DNA from 2 places in the Halotolerantifilum yawarlongkerapense genome. Region 1 is predicted to be linked to the other one. Evidence: a T-box and tRNA genes for the amino acid it is inferred to sense, from the RefSeq annotation. Region 1 holds a T-box; the other holds one or more tRNA genes.
What was found. The T-box of region 1 lies ahead of metG (methionine--tRNA ligase). A T-box ahead of a tRNA ligase gene usually reads a tRNA of that ligase, here a tRNA-Met.

Region 1 (9,737 bases):
CCGCCGGTAGCTCCGATTCTCTCCCGGCGATCACCAGGATGATGTGGAGTTCATCGGGATCCAGGATGCCATCGTCGTTACCGTCGAAGCTGTCAAAGTCCACAGTATCCGTCAAGGGTCTGAGAATCTCCTCCATGAAGTCTTCCCCTTGAAATCCTCCCCCGTGCGCATGATCGACAGTGACCATCACGACCCCGTCGTTCACCTCGCCCACCTCTTCGCTCGCGGGTACCAGTCGGTGCTGTCCGTCCGTCAAATCAAACCATGCATCCGATAGTGCGCGAAGACGATCCGCTAGAAGCTCTTCCGACGAACGAATGGTCACATCGCTATAGGAGACCGCCACCAGGAGCACCGGCTGTTTTGATCGGTAGCTACGCTGTCGGTCGGTGAACCGGTTGCTCGCAAAGGGAGAGTGTCCTTCTTTGGAAAACAGAATGGGACTCCTACCGCCACCCGCGTAGGTATATCGCCCGATCCCATGGATCTTGTCGTTACGAAAACCACCCACGTAACGGGTACCATCACGCCCCCAGCGGTACAAGCCAACGCCTTCGAGTGAACCCTTCACATGGGTTCCGATCACCTCATCACCGTTCTCAAAAATCGTATACACCAGCTCATCCGTCTCACCGTGCCATCGGTCCATTTCATCCTGCTGCAGAGTGGGCCGCCAGTCGCGGGCTTTTTCTTCAAACCAGTCTCCCACTTCTTCCAACCAAACTTTGGATGAAGGTCGCCATCCCGTGAACAACCCTTTCTCCTGCAACTGCCAAGACAAAGCTTTCAGCACCGGCTCCGTAAGCGGAAGGTACAAGATCTCTCCTCGCTTCATCAGGCGAATCTCATTTTGGGTATCCCCTCCCATCATCACCTCCCGCTCATCGAAGGAGAAGGTAACATCAGAAGCAGTCCGCCGCCCGAGGTACACAGGAGCGCGAGGGGGCACGCGGTCGATCGTGATCTTTTCAGAAGCTACCTTCGTGTCGATCCCCAGGTAGTCGGTCATCGACGGGATCAAGGGGAGATAATACACGTTATCCACAATCTCAAACTCCGTAGCAGGAATCCACTGCTCGTCCACAAGTAGTCCCTCCGGCGACTCTGCCCAAACGCCTCCCGCTATCCACACCATCCACAGGATTGGGAGTAAAATCGTGCTTAAAACACGGTTATCCACAAGAAACACGCGCCTTTCCTTCGTCTTTCCACCAAACTGTTCACAGGTTATCGGTAGTTATCCACGGTTATACACAGCTTATCCACCGAAATTGTGGATAAGAAAAATCAGGCTCTCAAAAACACGTACAATGCCGTTTCGTACCGGTAATAAAGTTCGTGAGCATATCCGTTCCTTTTTCCCCTACACGCCCTAATCACCAGATGTTATAATAAATATGGATAGAAACGGGGTTTCCCCCACCATATATGGGGGGTGAAATATTTTTAATGAAACGCCCTCTATCCCCTTGACAGTACAGATCATTCACTTATACACATTATCCACAGGTTATACACAACCCGAAAGGAGCACCCTATGACAGCCTGGAGAACAGGAGGCGGACGCGGCGACGCCCTTGAAGACCTCATCTTATACACCAATACCTACTACCAACGAAAGGGACTCGGCCGTATCGATCCCGTGAACATCCCCATCAAGGTGCTCGAAATCGACGACCGGGGGCTGATCCGCAAGGCCTTCTTCGAGAAGAAATCCACCGTGGATTTCATCGGTGTCATCCAAGGGGTGGCCATCGCTTTCGATGCAAAGGAGACCACGCGCAAGAGCTTGCCCCTCTACAATATCCACGAGCATCAGATCGATTACATGAGGGACTTTAACGATCAGAAGGGATTGAGCTTTCTGATCTGCCACTTCAAGGACCCCGATCGATTCTTTTTGATTCCCTATGAGCTGGTGGAAGAAGCCGTTCGAGGTAAGGACCGTAGTTCCATCGCTATGGCCGCTCTCGATGATTCCCTGGAGATCCATCGGGAGCACGGGGGGGTATTAAACTATCTACCCACATTAAATGCATATCTTCGTTTCAAAGAAAAAAGGGTCGATAAAAAACCGCTCTAATCGAGCGGTTTCAACATTTTTTGTCGGATCAAGCCATTGGTAAGCGCTGCAAAATCATCCATCGAGAGCGTTTCTGCCCTTCGCTTGGGATCGATCCCCGCTTCCCAGAGCACATCTGCCAAAGCGCTTTTTTCGAGCTCAAGTCCCGCCGAAAGCGCATTGAGGAGTGTTTTCCTCCGCTGACCGAAGGCCGCCTTGACCACCTGGAAGAAGGACCTGCGACTCAAGACATCCACCGCCCGTTCTTGGCGAATCCTCAAGCGGATCACCATCGAATCCACCCCTGGCTGGGGCATGAAGACGGAACGGGGTACGCGGAATAGTTTCTCTGCCTCCGCATAATACTGTACCGCCACACTCAAGGCACCGTATGTTTTGTTACCCGGTGATGCGATGATTCGATCGGCCACCTCTTTTTGCACCATCACGATGAGATCCGTTACCTCTAATCCCTCTTCAAGAAAACGCATGATGATCGGCGTCGTGATGTAATAGGGTAGGTTCGCCACTACCTTTGGCGGTCTCGTGAAATGACCCGACAGGACTTCTGCCAGATCGAGGGCTAGGACATCCCCGTGTACAACGGTTACATTCTCACGATGGGATAAGGTCTCCGCCAAGATGGGAATCAACCGATCATCGATTTCCACAGCCACCACACGCTCGGCAACGCCGGCCATGGCTTCCGTCAGCACCCCCATCCCGGGACCGATCTCCAGGACCTGATCACCGGCTTCGAGACCAGCACCCGCCACGATTCGATCGATCATACTTTCATCGATCAAAAAGTTCTGACCCAATCCCTTTGCCATCTCGAAGTTAAAAGCTTCTTTGATCGCCTTGACTCGTTTCGGTGAACTCAATTTCGTCATTCTACCACCCCAGTTCATCCAAGGCATCCGCGAGTTCTTGACGCGTGATGCCATAGTGATTGAGCCGCTCGAGGAAACCGCGCGCATTCGCATAACCGATACCCAGCACCTTGCCCAATTGATTGCGTCGTTCGACAGCTTGGGGATGTCCAGAGAGACCCAGCATCACAAGATCCGCCGGTGTATAGTCACCGGGTTTTTCCGACAACGTCCGCACTTTGGCGAGTGCTTCTAGAATAGCCCCACAAGATGCGTTTTCCACGCCCACGTTGTCATCGAGGGTGCCTTCCTCACGGGTGATGAAGGCGTGCTTGACCCCTGGAATCCGCCGGTTGATTCTAGACCGAATCTGTTCTCCAGCATAGTCGGGATCCGTAAGAACAATCGCACCCGTCCGCTCCACGGCATAGGCAATCTCCCTGTAGATCGCCTCTGTGATACCGAAACCATGGGTAATGATGATATGGGCATCCAGACAGGTTCGAAGCCTCGTCAGATCATCGCGCCCCTCGACGACAATCGTCTCCTTAACCGTTATCATTTTAGCGCCCGTCTTTGATCTTGAAAAATCGCAGTGCGTTCGCCGTGGTTGCCTCGGCGACTTCCTCTGGTGTCAATCCCCTTAGCTCGGCGATCCGTTCGCACACCCATTTCACGTGGGCCGGCTCATTTCGCTTTCCGCGGTGCGGTGTAGGTGTGAGATAAGGCGCGTCCGTCTCGATGAGCAGATGATCGAGGGGGACCTCTTGTGCCACCTCTGCGGGTTTCTTGGCATTCTTGAAGGTGACCGGTCCAGCAAGGGAAATCATTGCCCCCAACTCGACATACTGTCTGGCCATCTCTGCCGACCCAGAATAGCAATGCAGAAGTACACCGTTGGAGAAAGCCTCTTCCTCCTTCAGTATCTCGAGTACATCCGCATGTGCCTCCCGGTCGTGTATGATGATGGGCAAGTGCAAGTCCATGGCCAGTTGGATCTGGCGACGGAAGACCTCCCTTTGAACGGAGCGTTCGGAGTGATCGTAATGATAATCGAGTCCGATTTCCCCGATCGCCACCACCTTCTCAGATCGGGCAAGATGCTTGATCAGGGCCAATACCTGATCGTCCACGGATTTGGCCTCATGAGGGTGAACGCCCACGGCAGCATAGTAGTCTTCGTTCTCCTCGGCCAAACGCACGGCCTCGGTAGACGAAGCGAGGTCTGCCCCGGGGTTCAATATGAACCGCACACCTGCGGCTCTCGCACGTTGGATCACAAACTCGCGATCGGATTGGAACCTCCCATCATCCAGGTGGGTGTGTGAGTCAAAAAGTGTCATGGGTAGTGCCTCCTTCAGTTCTTTCGTTTCCTGTTTTTCTCTTGAGAAAAAGAAGTGCCCGGGACAACCCAGGCCTTTCTCTTATCCTTGCACTCGATTAAGAGACCGAGGTGCCGGGCACGACATCTGCACCGAGAAGGCTCAGATTCTCTTGGTCTTCAGCAGCCAGAATCATCCCCTGGGATTCTACCCCTCGTAGCTTCACCGGTTTCAGATTCGTGATCACAACCACTTTTTTGCCCAAGAGATTGTCTCGATTGTAATGTGACTTGATCCCCGATACCACCTGGCGCTTTTCGTAGCCTAGGTCCAGAGTCAATACCAAGAGCTTGTCGGCATTCGGATGATCTTCAACCTCGATAACCTCTGCCACGCGCAGATCCAACTTTGCAAAATCATCTATACTGATTTCTTCCTTGGGTTCGGGCTTCTTTACTTCCGGTGCCTTCTTCTCTTCGTTCATCTGGTTGAGTTCCTCCAGTTCCTTCGCCACATCGATACGGGGAAAGAGTGATTCCCCTTTCTTAACCGTATTGCCCACGGGATAGAGACCGAAGGTTTCACTGGACGCGTAGGGCTGCTCATCAATACCCAGCTGCTCCCAGATTCTCTGTGAGGTGTGGTGCATGAATGGCTGGATGAGCACACTGATCACACGGATCCCTTCGATCAGATTGTAGAGCACCGTATCCAGTTGCTCTGCCGATTCTTCCTTTTTCGCGAGAGCCCAGGGCATCGTCTCATCGATATACTTGTTCGTCCGTCGGATCACTTGCCATATCTCCTCGAGCGCTCCCGAGAAGTCCAGGTCCGCCATGTGAGCGTCCACGCGTTCATGGCAGGTGGCAGCAAGCGTCTTCATGTCTTCGTCAAAATCAAAGGCCGGTCCCGCCGCTGGCACAACGCCATCGCGGTATTTTTCCACCATGGCCAGCGTACGTGACACCAGGTTCCCCAGATCGTTCGCCAGATCGGCATTCAGTCGGTTCAACAGGACCTCGTTGGTGAACAGACCATCTTGACCGAAGGCGTACTCGCGAAGGAGGAAGTATTTCAAGGCATCCACGCCATAACGATCGATAAGCACGACAGGGTCCACAATATTCCCTTTCGATTTGCTCATCTTACCACCGTCTAGCAGGATCCAACCGTGTCCAAAAACTTTCTTCGGTAGGTCGATCTCCAAGGCCATCAGAAGACCAAACCAAATAATCGTGTGAAAGCGAACGATCTCCTTTCCAACGAGATGGATATCAGCCGGCCAGTATCGTGCGAATTTTCCCTCTTCCACTTCGGGGTAACCGAGGGCAGTGATGTAGTTCGACAGGGCATCCAGCCAAACGTAGATCACATGCTCTTCGTCGATGGGCACTTCGATTCCCCAGTCAAAGGAACTCCGTGAGATGCAGAGATCCTCAAGGCCAGGTTTGATGAAGTTGTTGACCATTTCTTTGACACGTGAAGCGGGTTCTAGAATCTCCGGATTGGTCTCGAAGAGCTCGAGCAGACGATCCTGGTACTTGGATAAACGGAAGAAGTAGGCCACTTCGCTGGTCACCTCTACCGGACCCCCGCAATCGGGACATTTCCCATCTTCCACCTGTGAGTCTGTCCAGAAGGACTCGCAAGGTGTACAGTAGAGACCCTCGTACTGGTCTTTGTAGATGTCCCCTTTGTCGTAGAGCTTCTGGAAGATCATCTGCACGCGGCGCTTGTGGTCTTCATCGGTGGTCCGGATGAAATCGTCATAGGAAATCTCCATGGTCTCCCAGAGCACCTTGATCTCTGCCACGATTTCATCGAGAAAGGCCTTGGGGCTTTTCCCTGCTTCTGTAGCAACCTTCTCGATTTTCTGACCGTGTTCATCCGTCCCGGTCAAGAACATGACATCAAATCCCTTGGCACGCTTGTACCTGGCAATGGCGTCGGCGGCCACCGTCGTGTAGGTGTGACCGATGTGGAGCTTGCTGCTCGGATAGTAAATGGGTGTCGTCACATAAAACGTCTTGCGATCGGACATATTCAGTCGCCTCCTCTTCTCAAAAAGTGAAAAATCCCCCATCCCTTAGGGACGAAGGTTTCATTCGCGGTACCACCCTAGTTAGAGATCCTCGATCGGATGCCCTCACTCTGCTCCCTTAACGCGGGGGTACGGCCCGGTCTCACGTTCGTCGACCGAGCGGCTCGGGGACCATCTTCTCCCGTGAAAACGACCGGTTCCCACCAACCACCGGCTCTCTTGACATTTTCGCTCGAGATACTCTTCCCTTCTCAGCCTGTTTCAATGTCAAAATTATACCATAGGCCCCCGATGAAGACAAGCTGTACAAATGCACTTGCAATTATCCGCTCCATATGATAAAAAAGTGTAAGCGCAACAATAGGTGCTTTTTGAGGAGTGACAAATATGCAGGAGAAACTGAATCCCCTACTTCATCAATACAAGAACAAACGGGTGGCCCAACTTCATTTCCATATGCAGGAAGAAGTGATCGAAGTGGAACTCGTCGATGCCTCTGGTGAAAGAACTCGCGTGTTCTTCAATGGGGTGTCCGCCTTTTACTTCGTCGATGGCGAGGAATCCGCCCTGTTCTCAGGGCGTCAGCTTGATGCCATCAGTTATTTCTCCACGGGGTTTGGAGAATTTGCCACTGTCGACGTGACGGACCCTGAGGATGCGGTGAACATCAGTGTTCCCAATTTCGCCGTGGACACGGGTACATCTTCCCTGTACATCGAGGCCTCGTCGATTCGTATCGACGACAAACAGCTCGATGTCAAACGACCGCTACAATAATCCTTCACCACCCGGCAGCCCAAAGGGCTGCTTTTTTTTACTTCAAATCGTAAGTTCTCAGGATCTCACCGTAGTAGATATGATGGAAATCTCCCGTTGGATAATGCCCTTCCTGCACCGAGCGCGGGATTGAGTCCCCATCGAAGCCTTCCCTTTGCAGCACCCGACACTCGAGGTGTCGGCCGGCGATCAGTAGTGTCGGGGCCGCCACCCGTTCGGAGGATATGCATTTCAACCCGCTCGCCTCCACCTTGTCAAGATCGCGCCCCGAGCGGCTTCCGCACAGCGACAGCGCCTCGCGGTAGGCCCCGGCCTCGGGTATCGAGACCGTGAAACTATCCGATCTTCTCAGCAACTCATCGGTATACCGCGAAGGGCGGACGTAGAGCGTGAACACCGGGCGGTTCCAGAGATAACCCAGGCTCCCCCAGGCGATCGTCATCGCATTTTCCCGTTCGCCATCGGAAACCGTAACAAAAGCACCTTTTGAGAGCCTCTCGAGGATAAGATCCGCATCATCGTGCCATCTTTTCAAATATTTTTCCATTTTTTCTCCTTTCTACTGTTAGAACGCGCTATAATGGGCATAAATTAAAGGATAGGGGCAACGCAATACAATTTGATGGGGTGATTTCATTTGAATACTGTACTGGCTTTTACATTGAAAGACGTCGGGTTCTTCTTCCTTTGGATCTTGGTGATGGTGATTCTTGCCTATCTGGTGCTGATCCTGCGCAAAGCGTATCAGTCGCTCAAGATGGTCAAAGCCTTGATTGAAGAGAACCGAGAGGAGATCGATGCAACGCTCGATAGCGTACCCGATCTGACGAAAAACGCCAAGGACATCTCCACAGAGGTGGCCTATACGCTGGGCCGTTTCCGGGGTACGATTGACAATGTCGCCGATACGAGCGAAGAGGTGACCAAGGAGATCAACGACAACAAGGATATCGTGGGAACCATCAGCTCGTTTTTCCACACCGCTTCCGTGGGCAAGAAGGCCTACGATCGTTTTTTCAACAAGGAGAATGAAACCGAGGACGTAGTGAAGGAAGAAAAAGCCGAAAGTGAATAAGCAAACCGTGCACCGCTCTTTGAGCGGTGCATTTTGTCGAAATTTCTTTGGAAAACAATTGAATTATAGGAAGGTTGATAGTATAATTGAACCATAAATTAACAAAATAGCCCCGAATCATAAGTAACATTTGACACTTGTGCCATCTGTTGCTATTATTTAGGTGTATTTTGTCGAAATTTGTCTACTTTTGTCTAGTGAGGAGGTTAGTCGATGAAATCCACTGGTATCGTGAGAAAGGTCGATGAGCTCGGTCGTGTGGTTATCCCCATCGAACTCAGACGTACCTTAAGCATCGCAGAAAAAGATGCGCTTGAAATTTTTACAGAAGGCGAAACCATCATTCTAAAAAAATATGAACCCGCTTGCATTTTCTGTGGTCAGGCCAAAGGCGTCACCAATATCAAGGGCAAGAACATCTGCCCCAGTTGTATTGAAGAATTGAAAACGCTGTAAGGAATCCGAAGCCCCCATCTCTCGAAGCAGAGAGATGGGGGCTTTTCCTCTGGTCATAGGTCGTGACTCTCTCGGTAGATCTCGTTCTTCTGGACACCCCGCAGCTTGGCCACTTTCTTGATGGCCTCTTTCTTGGAGAACCCCATCTCCATAAAACCCAAGATATGCTCCCTTACCGGCAGATCATCGTAATCCGTCTCCTCGGGTGCTGGTGCCCCCTCGACCAGAAGTACGATCTCTCCCCTTACACCCGTCTCCCCGAAGTGCGCCATGAGCTCGGCGGCCGATCCCCTGTGAAAGGTTTCATAAGTCTTGGTGAGCTCCCTGGCCACGACAATCCGCCTACCAGGCAGGCTTTCCTTCAGATCCTCGAGGCAGGCGACAAGCCGGTGGGGCGCTTCGTAAAAAATCAGCGTGGCATCAAGAGGCGATAGGTGTTCAAAGACCTTTATCCGGGCCGCTTTTTTACGCGGTAGGAACCCATGAAAAAAGAAGTGCTCCGTCGGCAGTCCCGATCCCACCAGGGCGTTCACGAAGGCCGTGGGACCAGGTAGCACCCGGACCTCGTGACCTCCGGCGATGGCCTTTTCGATGATCAAACTGCCGGGATCCTGGATCCCCGGCATACCGGCATCTGTCACGAGCGCCACATGGGCACCCGCTTCCAGCCGGGAGAGAATCTTTTCCGATGCACCCTCTTGGTTATGCAAATGATAACTCATCAAGGTCTTCTCGATCTCAAAATGTCTCAGGAGCTTCAGCGTATGGCGCGTGTCTTCACAGGCGATCAGATCGGCCGACCGTAGGGTTTCCAACGCACGATAGGTCACGTCGTCTAGGTTGCCTATGGGGGTGGGGACAATGCTCAGCATAATCTATCTCCCTTCAAAAGTATCGATTTGGGCGCTTTGGTAAATCCCGTGGATTGCCTCGGTATAGTCACCCTTTTCATCGTAGACCACCAGGGGAGGCATGAATTTCAACTCAGGACGACCGCGCTTTTTACAGTGGAGCAGCACAATGTTAGGAGCCTCCCTCTCTTTCGGATGAACGAAGCGGATGGTCTTCGGCTCCAGATCATGGTTGCGCGCGGCAACAATCAAATCCACCAATCGGTGGGGTCGATGCACGA
Region 2 (9,737 bases), 420 kb from region 1:
TCCGCGGAGCGGGCCCTGGAGATCCTGACAAGCAGCACCTTGGATCCCGAGAAATTTTGCTGGGCCCATGCAGACCGCGAGGAAAACCTCGATCTGATCGATCGCTTCGTGGCCCGCGGGCATTACGTGGCTTTCGATCAAGTGCGACCCGACAGCTATGAGAAGGTCATGCGGTTGATGGCTCACATGAACAGGACCGGAAGGGCTGACCGGGTGATGCTGAGTCAAGATCTAGATTTCACCGAGGAGATCGAGGCGAAGGCGGGGGAGAACATCGAGGGACTTCTTAGGGACTTCTACCCCCTGGCAGTGAACGCTGGCTACCGCGAGGCCGTGGACAGTATGCTGGTGGCTGCACCAGCGCGATTTTTCGATGTAAACGATGGGCTAGAAGGAGAATAAACATGCAATCTGTGATGATCGATTTGAAAGACCATGCACTGAGGGGCAAATTACACCTGGCCCCCGACTATGCTTTCCGTCCCCTTGTCTTCTATGCCGGTTGTTTCACCTGCACGATGGATTATCTGATCCTCCGTAGGTTGGGGCAGCACTGGGCAGACCAGGGGATCAGCTGGTTTTCTTTTGATTTCTCCGGGCTGGGGCGATCGGGGGGACGCTTCGAGGAGACGACCCTCGAGACAATGGTCTGCGATTACCGGGCTGCCCACGAGACGGTATCGGCACTCGTGAAAAAACCTGAGATCTTGGTGGGGCACTCCCTGGGTGGTTTTCTTTCGGCGCTTGAGAAGGAGGACCTGGGGGCTCGGCGCCTGATCACGCTGGCGGCTCCTGTCGATCTCAAGGGGCTGAAGCGGCGTCTGTCCGAGATCGACTACGACGGACGAGGGCGGGGCACACTAGTCGTGGGACCTGGTCATTTCACCGTCAGGCGTTCATTCTTGGAAAGTGTGGAGCAGGCTGTGCAGGAGGGTGTTAAACCGGAAGGTCAATCCGATCACTTGGTCATCCACTCCCCCGTAGACCGGGTGGTGGACTTTGACCAGGGTGTGCGGCTCCACGAGGCGGCTTCGTCACCGAAACAGCTTTGGAAAGCCGAGGGGATGGACCATCTTTTCAAAGGAATCGAGAGAGAGAAAGCGCTACTCGACGAGATGGATCGGTGGATTTTCAAAAGTTGAGTTTTTCCTCTTGACGCTCCGGCGTTTTTCATGGTAGACTATGAGAGTCGCTTCGGGCCGGAAGGTCTGGAGCATGGACAACAGCATAAAAAGGGACTTGACAGTTTGTAGCTCCTTTGATATGATATATAAGTCGCAAGATACGTGAAAACGATACCGCGACAGCAGTTTGATCTTTGAAAACTGAATCGTACGAAACGTCAATTTTTTATTAGAGCTATGGTTTCAAAATTTTTTCAAAGAGTTTGATCCTGGCTCAGGATGAACGCTGGCGGCGTGCTTAACACATGCAAGTCGAACGAGAAGCGAGGGAACGGACACTTCGGTGGAAGGGAACTTGCGGAAAGTGGCAGACGGGTGAGTAACGCGTGGGCAACCTGCCCTGAACAGAGGGATAGCCACCGGAAACGGTGATTAATACCTCATGAAGCGAGAAGGTCGCATGACCTGCTCGTTAAAGATTTTATCGGTTCAGGATGGGCCCGCGTCTGATTAGCTAGTTGGTAGGGTAACGGCCTACCAAGGCGACGATCAGTAGCCGACCTGAGAGGGTGATCGGCCACACTGGAACTGAGACACGGTCCAGACTCCTACGGGAGGCAGCAGTGGGGAATATTGCACAATGGGCGCAAGCCTGATGCAGCAACGCCGCGTGAATGATGAAGGCCTTCGGGTCGTAAAATTCTGTTCTAAGGGAAGAAGCAGTGACGGTACCTTAGAAGCAAGCTCCGGCTAACTACGTGCCAGCAGCCGCGGTAATACGTAGGGAGCAAGCGTTATCCGGAATCACTGGGCGTAAAGAGTGCGTAGGTGGTCCATCAAGCCTGAGGTGAAAGGCAACGGCTCAACCGTTGTAAGCCTTGGGAACTGTTGGACTTGAGTACAGGAGAGGAAAGTGGAATTCCTAGTGTAGCGGTGAAATGCGTAGATATTAGGAGGAACACCAGTGGCGAAGGCGACTTTCTGGACTGTAACTGACACTGAGGCACGAAAGCGTGGGGAGCGAACAGGATTAGATACCCTGGTAGTCCACGCCGTAAACGATGGGTACTAGGTGTCGGCATGCGAGTGTCGGTGCCGCAGTTAACGCAATAAGTACCCCGCCTGGGGAGTACGGTCGCAAGACTGAAACTCAAAGGAATTGACGGGGACCCGCACAAGCAGCGGAGCATGTGGTTTAATTCGAAGCAACGCGAAGAACCTTACCAAATCTTGACATCTCCTTGATCGCTCTTTAACCAGAGCTTTCGACCTTTGGTCGACAGGGATGACAGGTGGTGCATGGTTGTCGTCAGCTCGTGTCGTGAGATGTTGGGTTAAGTCCCGCAACGAGCGCAACCCTTGCATTTAGTTGCCAGCATTAAGTTGGGCACTCTAGATGGACTGCCGGTGACAAACCGGAGGAAGGTGGGGATGACGTCAAATCATCATGCCCTTTATGATTTGGGCTACACACGTGCTACAATGGTCGGTACAACGGGCAGCGACTGCGCAAGCAGGAGCGAATCCTTATAAGCCGATCTCAGTTCGGATCGTGGGCTGCAACTCGCCCACGTGAAGCTGGAGTTGCTAGTAATCGCGAATCAGCATGTCGCGGTGAATGCGTTCCCGGGTCTTGTACACACCGCCCGTCACACCATGGAAGTTGGGAGCACCCGAAGTCAGTGATCCAACCGCTTTAAGCGGGGGAAGCTGCCGAAGGTGAGACCAATGACTGGGGTGAAGTCGTAACAAGGTAGCCGTATCGGAAGGTGCGGCTGGATCACCTCCTTTCTAAGGAGAATCATAAAAAATAAGCCTTTAATGAAAAGACGTTCGTACGATTCAGTTTTGAGAGCTCAAACTCTCAAAATTTCATATGCCACGCATACCAGATGCGTGGAGACAAGGAAAAGCTGGGGGTATAGCTCAGTTGGGAGAGCACCTGCCTTGCACGCAGGGGGTCAGGAGTTCGAGTCTCCTTACCTCCACCATTTTGATTTCTTTTGTCGCATATGAAACGCTCATTGAAAATTGCATACAGCAAAACTTCTTAAAATCTAAGAAAAAAACCAAGCTGAAATTTGAAAGAGAGAATCTCTTTTTTAAAAGATCTGATCGCCGACTCAAGGTGAAGCAGGTCAAGTAAGTAAGAGCATAAGGCGGATGCCTTGGCACTTGGAGCCGATGAAGGACGTGGTAAGCTGCGAAAAGCCCCGTGTAGCCGCAAGCAGGCGATGATACGGGGATGTCCGAATGGGGAAACCCCCTCGCGTTCATCCGCGAGGACCGTCAGGTGAATACATAGCCTGACGGGGGGAACCCGGTGAACTGAAACATCTAAGTAACCGGAGGAAGAGAAATAAAACAATCTATTTTCCGAGTAGCGGCGAGCGAAAGGGAAAGAGCCCAAACCGAGACCTACGGGTCTCGGGGTTGCGGACGGACGAATAAAGTTTAGGGATAAGTCTAGTCGAAGATGCCTGGGAAGGCACACCAGAGCGGGTGATAGTCCCGTAGACGAAAGGTGGACCCGGACGACGTCCGATCCAGAGTACCACGGGACACGAGAAATCCTGTGGGAAGCAGGGAGGACCATCTCCCAAGGCTAAATACTACCAAGTGACCGATAGCGCATAGTACCGTGAGGGAAAGGTGAAAAGAACCCCTGGAGGGGAGTGAAATAGAACCTGAAACCTTATGTTTACAAGCAGTGGGAGCAAGCATGACTTGCGACCGCGTACTTTTTGTAGAACGGGCCAACGAGTTACGTTATGCAGCGATAGGTTAAGGTGCTTGAGCACCGTAGCCGTAGCGAAAGCGAGTCTGAATAGGGCGACGAGTTGTATGGCGTAGACCCGAAACCGTGTGACCTACCCATGAGCAGGGTGAAGCAGAAGTAAAATTTTGTGGAGGCCCGAACCCATGTCTGTTGAAAAAGGCTGGGATGACTTGTGGGTAGCGGAGAAATTCCAATCGAACACGGAGATAGCTGGTTCTCCCCGAAATAGCTTTAGGGCTAGCCTGAGGAAATGAGACACGGAGGTAGAGCACTGACTAGCCTAGGGGGCTTCACCGCCTACCGAAGCTTATCAAACTCCGAATGCCGTGATCTTTATCCTTGGAGTCAGACAGCGTGTGATAAGATTCGTTGTCGAGAGGGAAACAGCCCAGACCATCAGCTAAGGTCCCCAAGTGTGGATTAAGTGGGAAAGGATGTGACATTGCCTAGACAACTAGGATGTTGGCTTAGAAGCAGCCACGCATTGAAAGAGTGCGTAATAGCTCACTAGTCGAGTGATGTCGCGCCGAAAATTACCGGGGCTAAAATCCACCACCGAAGCTATGGATTAGAAGACTTAAGGTCTTCTAGTGGTAGGGGAGCATTGTATACGGGACGAAGCTGTACTGTAAGGTATGGTGGACTGTATAGAAGAGAGAATGTTGGCATGAGTAGCGAGAGGTGTGTGAGAATCACACCGGCCGAAAACCTAAGGGTTCCTGAGGAAGGCTCGTCCACTCAGGGTAAGTCAGGACCTAAGCCGAGGACGAAAGTCGTAGGCGATGGACAACAGGTGAAGATTCCTGTACCGCTTTAGAAGCGTTTGAGAGATGTGGTGACACAGGAGGATAGGCAGAGCGCGCGATTGGAAGAGCGCGTCCAAGCAGCAAGCTTGATGGGATAGGCAAATCCGTCCCGTTAAAAGGTGAGCTGTGATGGGGAGTGAACTTAAGTAACGAAGCTGTCGATTTCAAACTGTCGAGAAAAGCCGCTATCGAGTTTTTAGGGCGCCTGTACCGTAAACCGACACAGGTAGGTAGGAAGAGAATTCTAAGGCCAGCGAGAGAACCATTGTTAAGGAACTCGGCAAAATGACCCCGTAACTTCGGGAGAAGGGGTGCCGCGCGTAGGGTGTCAAAGCCTGAGGCGGCCGCAGAGAATAGGCCCAAGCGACTGTTTACCAAAAACACAGGTCTCTGCTAAATCGAAAGATGATGTATAGGGGCTGACGCCTGCCCGGTGCTGGAAGGTTAAGAGGAAAGGTTAGCGTAAGCGAAGCTTAGAATCGAAGCCCCAGTAAACGGCGGCCGTAACTATAACGGTCCTAAGGTAGCGAAATTCCTTGTCGGGTAAGTTCCGACCCGCACGAAAGGCGTAACGATTTGGGCGCTGTCTCAACAATGGACTCGGTGAAATTGTAGTACCGGTAAAGATGCCGGTTACCCGCAGCAAGACGGAAAGACCCCGTGGAGCTTTACTGTAGCTTGGCACTGGATTTTGGTATGGGATGTACAGGATAGGTGGGAGACATAGAAGCATGCGCGCCAGTGTGTGTGGAGTCGTCCTTTGGATACCACCCTTTCCATACCAGTGTTCTAACCAGGAGCTGTGATCCAGCTCTGGGACAATGTCAGGTGGGCAGTTTGACTGGGGCGGTCGCCTCCTAAAGAGTAACGGAGGCGCCCAAAGGTTTCCTCAGCGCGGTTGGAAATCGCGCAAAGAGTGCAAAGGCATAAGGGAGCTTGACTGCGAGACATACAGGTCGAGCAGGGACGAAAGTCGGGCTTAGTGATCCGGTGGTACCGCATGGAAGGGCCATCGCTCAACGGATAAAAGCTACCCCGGGGATAACAGGCTTATCTCCCCCAAGAGTCCACATCGACGGGGAGGTTTGGCACCTCGATGTCGGCTCGTCTCATCCTGGGGCTGTAGTAGGTCCCAAGGGTTGGGCTGTTCGCCCATTAAAGAGGCACGCGAGCTGGGTTCAGAACGTCGTGAGACAGTTCGGTCCCTATCTGCTGTGGGCGTTGGATATTTGAGAGGCTCTGTTCCTAGTACGAGAGGACCGGAATGGACGCACCGCTGGTGGATCAGTTGTCCTGCCAAGGGCATAGCTGAGTAGCTACGTGCGGAAGGGATAAGCGCTGAAGGCATCTAAGCGCGAAGCCCCCCTCAAGATGAGATATCCCATCATTTATGAGTAAGACCCCAGATAGACCATCTGGTTGATAGGCCAAGGGTGAAAGGGCAGTAATGCTTTTAGCTGATTGGTACTAATCGGTCGAGGACTTGACCTAAGGCGAACCTTGGGTTGGTGAGAAGATCATAAAGAGAAGATACTTTTTCTTAGAAACAACTTGGTTTGATTTGCTGTATGCGATTTTGAGTGAGCGAAAGCTTGCTTACAATTGAAGAATCCGGTGACGATAGCGAGAAGGATACACCTGTTCCCATCCCGAACACAGACGTTAAGCTTCTCAGCGCTGAAGGTACTTGGGGAGCAGTCCCCTGGGAGAATAGGACGTTGCCGGTCTTCACATCATCACAATCCATCGCGGGGTGGAGCAGTTGGCAGCTCGTCGGGCTCATAACCCGGAGGTCGCAGGTTCGAATCCTGTCCCCGCAACCATTACATATACCTGGCCCCTTGGTCAAGCGGTCAAGACACCGCCCTTTCACGGCGGTAACGGGGGTTCGATTCCCCCAGGGGTCACCATTCACGGGAGCATAGCTCAGCTGGGAGAGCATCTGCCTTACAAGCAGGAGGTCACAGGTTCGATCCCTGTTGCTCCCACCAATAGCATCACAAAACGCGGGCGTGGCGGAACTGGCAGACGCGCTAGATTTAGGTTCTAGTGTCTACGACGTGGGGGTTCAAATCCCTTCGCCCGCACCATTTTTTTCTTGCGGAAGTGGCTCAGTGGTAGAGCATCGCCTTGCCAAGGCGAGGGTCGCGGGTTCAAATCCCGTCTTCCGCTCCATTTATGCCCAGATAGCTCAGTCGGTAGAGCAGGGGACTGAAAATCCCCGTGTCGGTGGTTCGATTCCGCCTCTGGGCACCATCATAGGTCGTCTGCGAGTTGACTCGCGGTCGACCTATATTCCTTTTCCCATCCGGAGAGGTACCGAAGTGGCCATAACGGGGCGGTCTTGAAAACCGTTAGGGCGCAAGCCCACGTGGGTTCGAATCCCACCCTCTCCGCCATGATTTGCGATGAAGAGCCCAAGAAGGCTCTTTTTTTTTGTGCCCGGGCTTTTCTAAGGGGGCCCTTCTCTGATATCATGAGTGCACAAGGTCCTCATTTCACGAAAAGGTATAAAATTTTTCTATAGGTAGTTGAAATGCTTTTGTTTTTCTTATAGACTATTGGGTAATAGTACATCAAGCGGGGTGATATGCAATGATCAGGAATCAAGCGATCGACTTAAAACTGATGACGACACTTTTTGCCTTCTGGATGCTCTTGACATGGAATCCTTCCCTTCAGAATATCCTGGTGGGCCTCGTGATCTCTGCTGTGGTCATGGTGATCACGGAACTCACGGAGTCGCATAAGGGCCAGAGTGTATTTAGCAATCTGAATCTGATTAATTTTACGCTGTTCGTCGTGCGCGTGATCATGGATATTTTTATCGCCACGTATGAACATGTGAAAAAAATTCGCAAGAACGATGCATGGAGCGCCATCATCTATCACGAACTGACCTGCCAAGACGTATTGCTCAAGACGCTTATCGCCAATGCGGTAACGCTGACGCCGGGGACTATCAGCCTGGAGATCCAGGGCAATACCCTGATCGTCCTGGCCCTTGTTCGAGACGTGTCGGAGGTAGAAGAATTTAAAACGGTCATCATTCCACGGTACGAGCGAATTTTCGGGAGGAAAAAAAGATGACGATCATTTCTCTGACCAACATCATATTGCTCTTGGCCATCTCGTTGACGCTCTACCGTCTATTTGCCATACGGAGCATCTGGGATAAGCTCCTGAGCCTGAATCTGCTCAGCATCAAGATGCTACTGCTCTTTACGATCATCAGTGTCGATCGGGGTGACCCGAACCTACTCGACATCTCCATGACCTTTGCCATTTTGAGTTTTCTAGTGGTCTTACTACTCAGCCGATTTGTCATCATGGGGGGGCGGACGAAATGATCGGAGATATCCTATTGCTGTTTGGAGCCCTTTTGGTGATCCTGGGCATGATCGGGATCTTTGTCTTCAAAGACCTCTACGCCAGGATCCTGACCTCGAGTATGATTGACTCAGCGGCTACCGTGGCCATACTGGTGGCCCTGATGTTCAAGGTCGGTTGGAATACCCTGACGCTGAAGCTTTTTATCATCCTGGCCTTCCTACTGATCACATCACCGGTGTCCAACCACCTGATTGCATCTAGCGCCCACCTCAATGGCGTTGAACCGGAGGAGGAATACCGATGATCCTCAAGTACATCATGCACGTGCTGTTGATCCTAGTGGCCATCATGACGATCAAAGAGCGGAACTACCTGCGGATGATCATTTACTTCTCTGTCTTCAGCCTGGTGATTTCGGCTCTCTATTTCCTCAACTCGGCCCCGGACGTGGCCATCGCGGAAATCGCCATCGGTAGTGCTCTGATCCCGCTGATCTTTCTGCTCACCGTTTCCAAGCAGCGGGTCTTTATCGTCACAGGAGACGTGATGAACCAATGCTTTATCGATGACACGGGCAACTGCAAATCGATTCTGCAGGACTTCTGTGATTTTTACAACCTGGACCTGAGGATCATGACCCATGTCGATGAGGAAGATCTCCAGCTCACGGGTGTGTTTCGAAAGGTGAACATTGACCTGTACGTAGAGAAGCGAGAGAACATGGAAGCCTTTTATCTCGTGGGAAAAGAATCGAGTATCCTCATGAACAAACTTGAAAAAATGGTGGAACCGTATGCCAACCTCCAGGTGATCCTGGTGCCGGATATCGATATGGGGGACTAAGACATGAGAAAAATCATCAATATCCTGATCCTGAGCCTCTTCTTCTATGCCTTTGTCACCATGGTGAGCTTCGAACCCAATGAAGCGGCCAAGAACTACTACATCGCCAACACGCAGACCGAGGTCAAATCGAATAACATCGTCACGGGGATCTATTTGGATTACCGGCTCTTCGACTCCCTGTTTGAGACGAGCATCCTGTTCGTAGCAACCACCGGTGTGATCTTCATGGCAAAGAAAGACGTGGACATGCACTAGCGAAACGCCCCGAAAGGCAGGTGATCCCTCATGCGGACCTCAACGATCCTGCGGACCATGAGCCGCTTTCTCTATCCCTATCTGATCCTGTACGGTGCTTACGTTACCCTGCACGGCCACCTGACACCCGGTGGCGGTTTCCAGGGTGGGGCTATCGTGGCCACGGGTTTTCTCCTTCACGTTTTCTTTCGACCGGAGCGGTTCCCCCTGGCCATTCTGTCGACCATCGAGAAATTACTCTACGCCCTCCTGCTCTTCGTCGGAGGTCTCTCCTACTTCACAAAGGGCGTTCATTTCACCAACTTCTTCATCGAACCCAATGTGCTGTTTCTCATACTCTTGAACTTTATCATCGGATTCAAGGTGACCTTGGGTCTGATCAACATTTTCGAATCATTTATCGAGGAGGGGGAAGGCGATGTTTAACCTGTATATGGCGTTGATCTTGTTCCTCATCGGTATCTACGGGCTGATGATGTCCAAGGATATCATCAAGTCCATCGTGAGTTTTAACATCGCGGAGGTGGCCTTGATCCTGCTTTTTCTCGACATGGCCGCCCTCGATGGGACCGAAGTGCCGATCTTCTGGGATGG

Region 2: it encodes a tRNA-Met, which carries the amino acid that the T-box ahead of metG (methionine--tRNA ligase) is inferred to sense. The anticodon was not compared.

What each region holds. Positions count from the first base shown of each region.
Region 1 covers NZ_CP199719.1:1,739,695-1,749,431, forward strand. The annotation lists gene ACULM0_RS08465 (metallopeptidase domain-containing protein) at 1-1,084, opposite strand, end outside; gene ACULM0_RS08470 (Holliday junction resolvase RecU) at 1,538-2,083, shown strand; gene rsmA (16S rRNA (adenine(1518)-N(6)/adenine(1519)-N(6))-dimethyltransferase RsmA) at 2,080-2,955, opposite strand; gene rnmV (ribonuclease M5) at 2,957-3,496, opposite strand; gene ACULM0_RS08485 (TatD family hydrolase) at 3,498-4,277, opposite strand; gene metG (methionine--tRNA ligase) at 4,375-6,339, opposite strand; T-box leader at 6,342-6,559, opposite strand; gene ACULM0_RS08495 (YxiG family protein) at 6,685-7,074, shown strand; gene ACULM0_RS08500 (flavin reductase family protein) at 7,112-7,621, opposite strand; gene ACULM0_RS08505 (hypothetical protein) at 7,712-8,149, shown strand; gene ACULM0_RS08510 (AbrB/MazE/SpoVT family DNA-binding domain-containing protein) at 8,363-8,605, shown strand; gene rsmI (16S rRNA (cytidine(1402)-2'-O)-methyltransferase) at 8,659-9,477, opposite strand; gene ACULM0_RS08520 (tRNA1(Val) (adenine(37)-N6)-methyltransferase) at 9,481-9,737, opposite strand, start outside.
Region 2 covers NZ_CP199719.1:2,156,955-2,166,691, forward strand. The annotation lists gene ACULM0_RS10680 (phosphotriesterase family protein) at 1-402, shown strand, start outside; gene ACULM0_RS10685 (alpha/beta hydrolase family protein) at 405-1,142, shown strand; rRNA gene ACULM0_RS10690 (16S ribosomal RNA) at 1,376-2,915, shown strand; tRNA gene ACULM0_RS10695 (tRNA-Ala) at 3,040-3,115, shown strand; rRNA gene ACULM0_RS10700 (23S ribosomal RNA) at 3,261-6,200, shown strand; rRNA gene rrf (5S ribosomal RNA) at 6,320-6,436, shown strand; tRNA gene ACULM0_RS10710 (tRNA-Met) at 6,457-6,532, shown strand; tRNA gene ACULM0_RS10715 (tRNA-Glu) at 6,545-6,619, shown strand; tRNA gene ACULM0_RS10720 (tRNA-Val) at 6,625-6,700, shown strand; tRNA gene ACULM0_RS10725 (tRNA-Leu) at 6,716-6,799, shown strand; tRNA gene ACULM0_RS10730 (tRNA-Gly) at 6,810-6,884, shown strand; tRNA gene ACULM0_RS10735 (tRNA-Phe) at 6,890-6,965, shown strand; tRNA gene ACULM0_RS10740 (tRNA-Ser) at 7,020-7,108, shown strand; gene ACULM0_RS10745 (Na+/H+ antiporter subunit E) at 7,305-7,799, shown strand; gene ACULM0_RS10750 (MrpF/PhaF family protein) at 7,796-8,059, shown strand; gene mnhG (monovalent cation/H(+) antiporter subunit G) at 8,056-8,346, shown strand; gene ACULM0_RS10760 (Na(+)/H(+) antiporter subunit B) at 8,343-8,885, shown strand; gene ACULM0_RS10765 (hypothetical protein) at 8,889-9,143, shown strand; gene ACULM0_RS10770 (MnhB domain-containing protein) at 9,174-9,569, shown strand; gene ACULM0_RS10775 (sodium:proton antiporter) at 9,562-9,737, shown strand, end outside.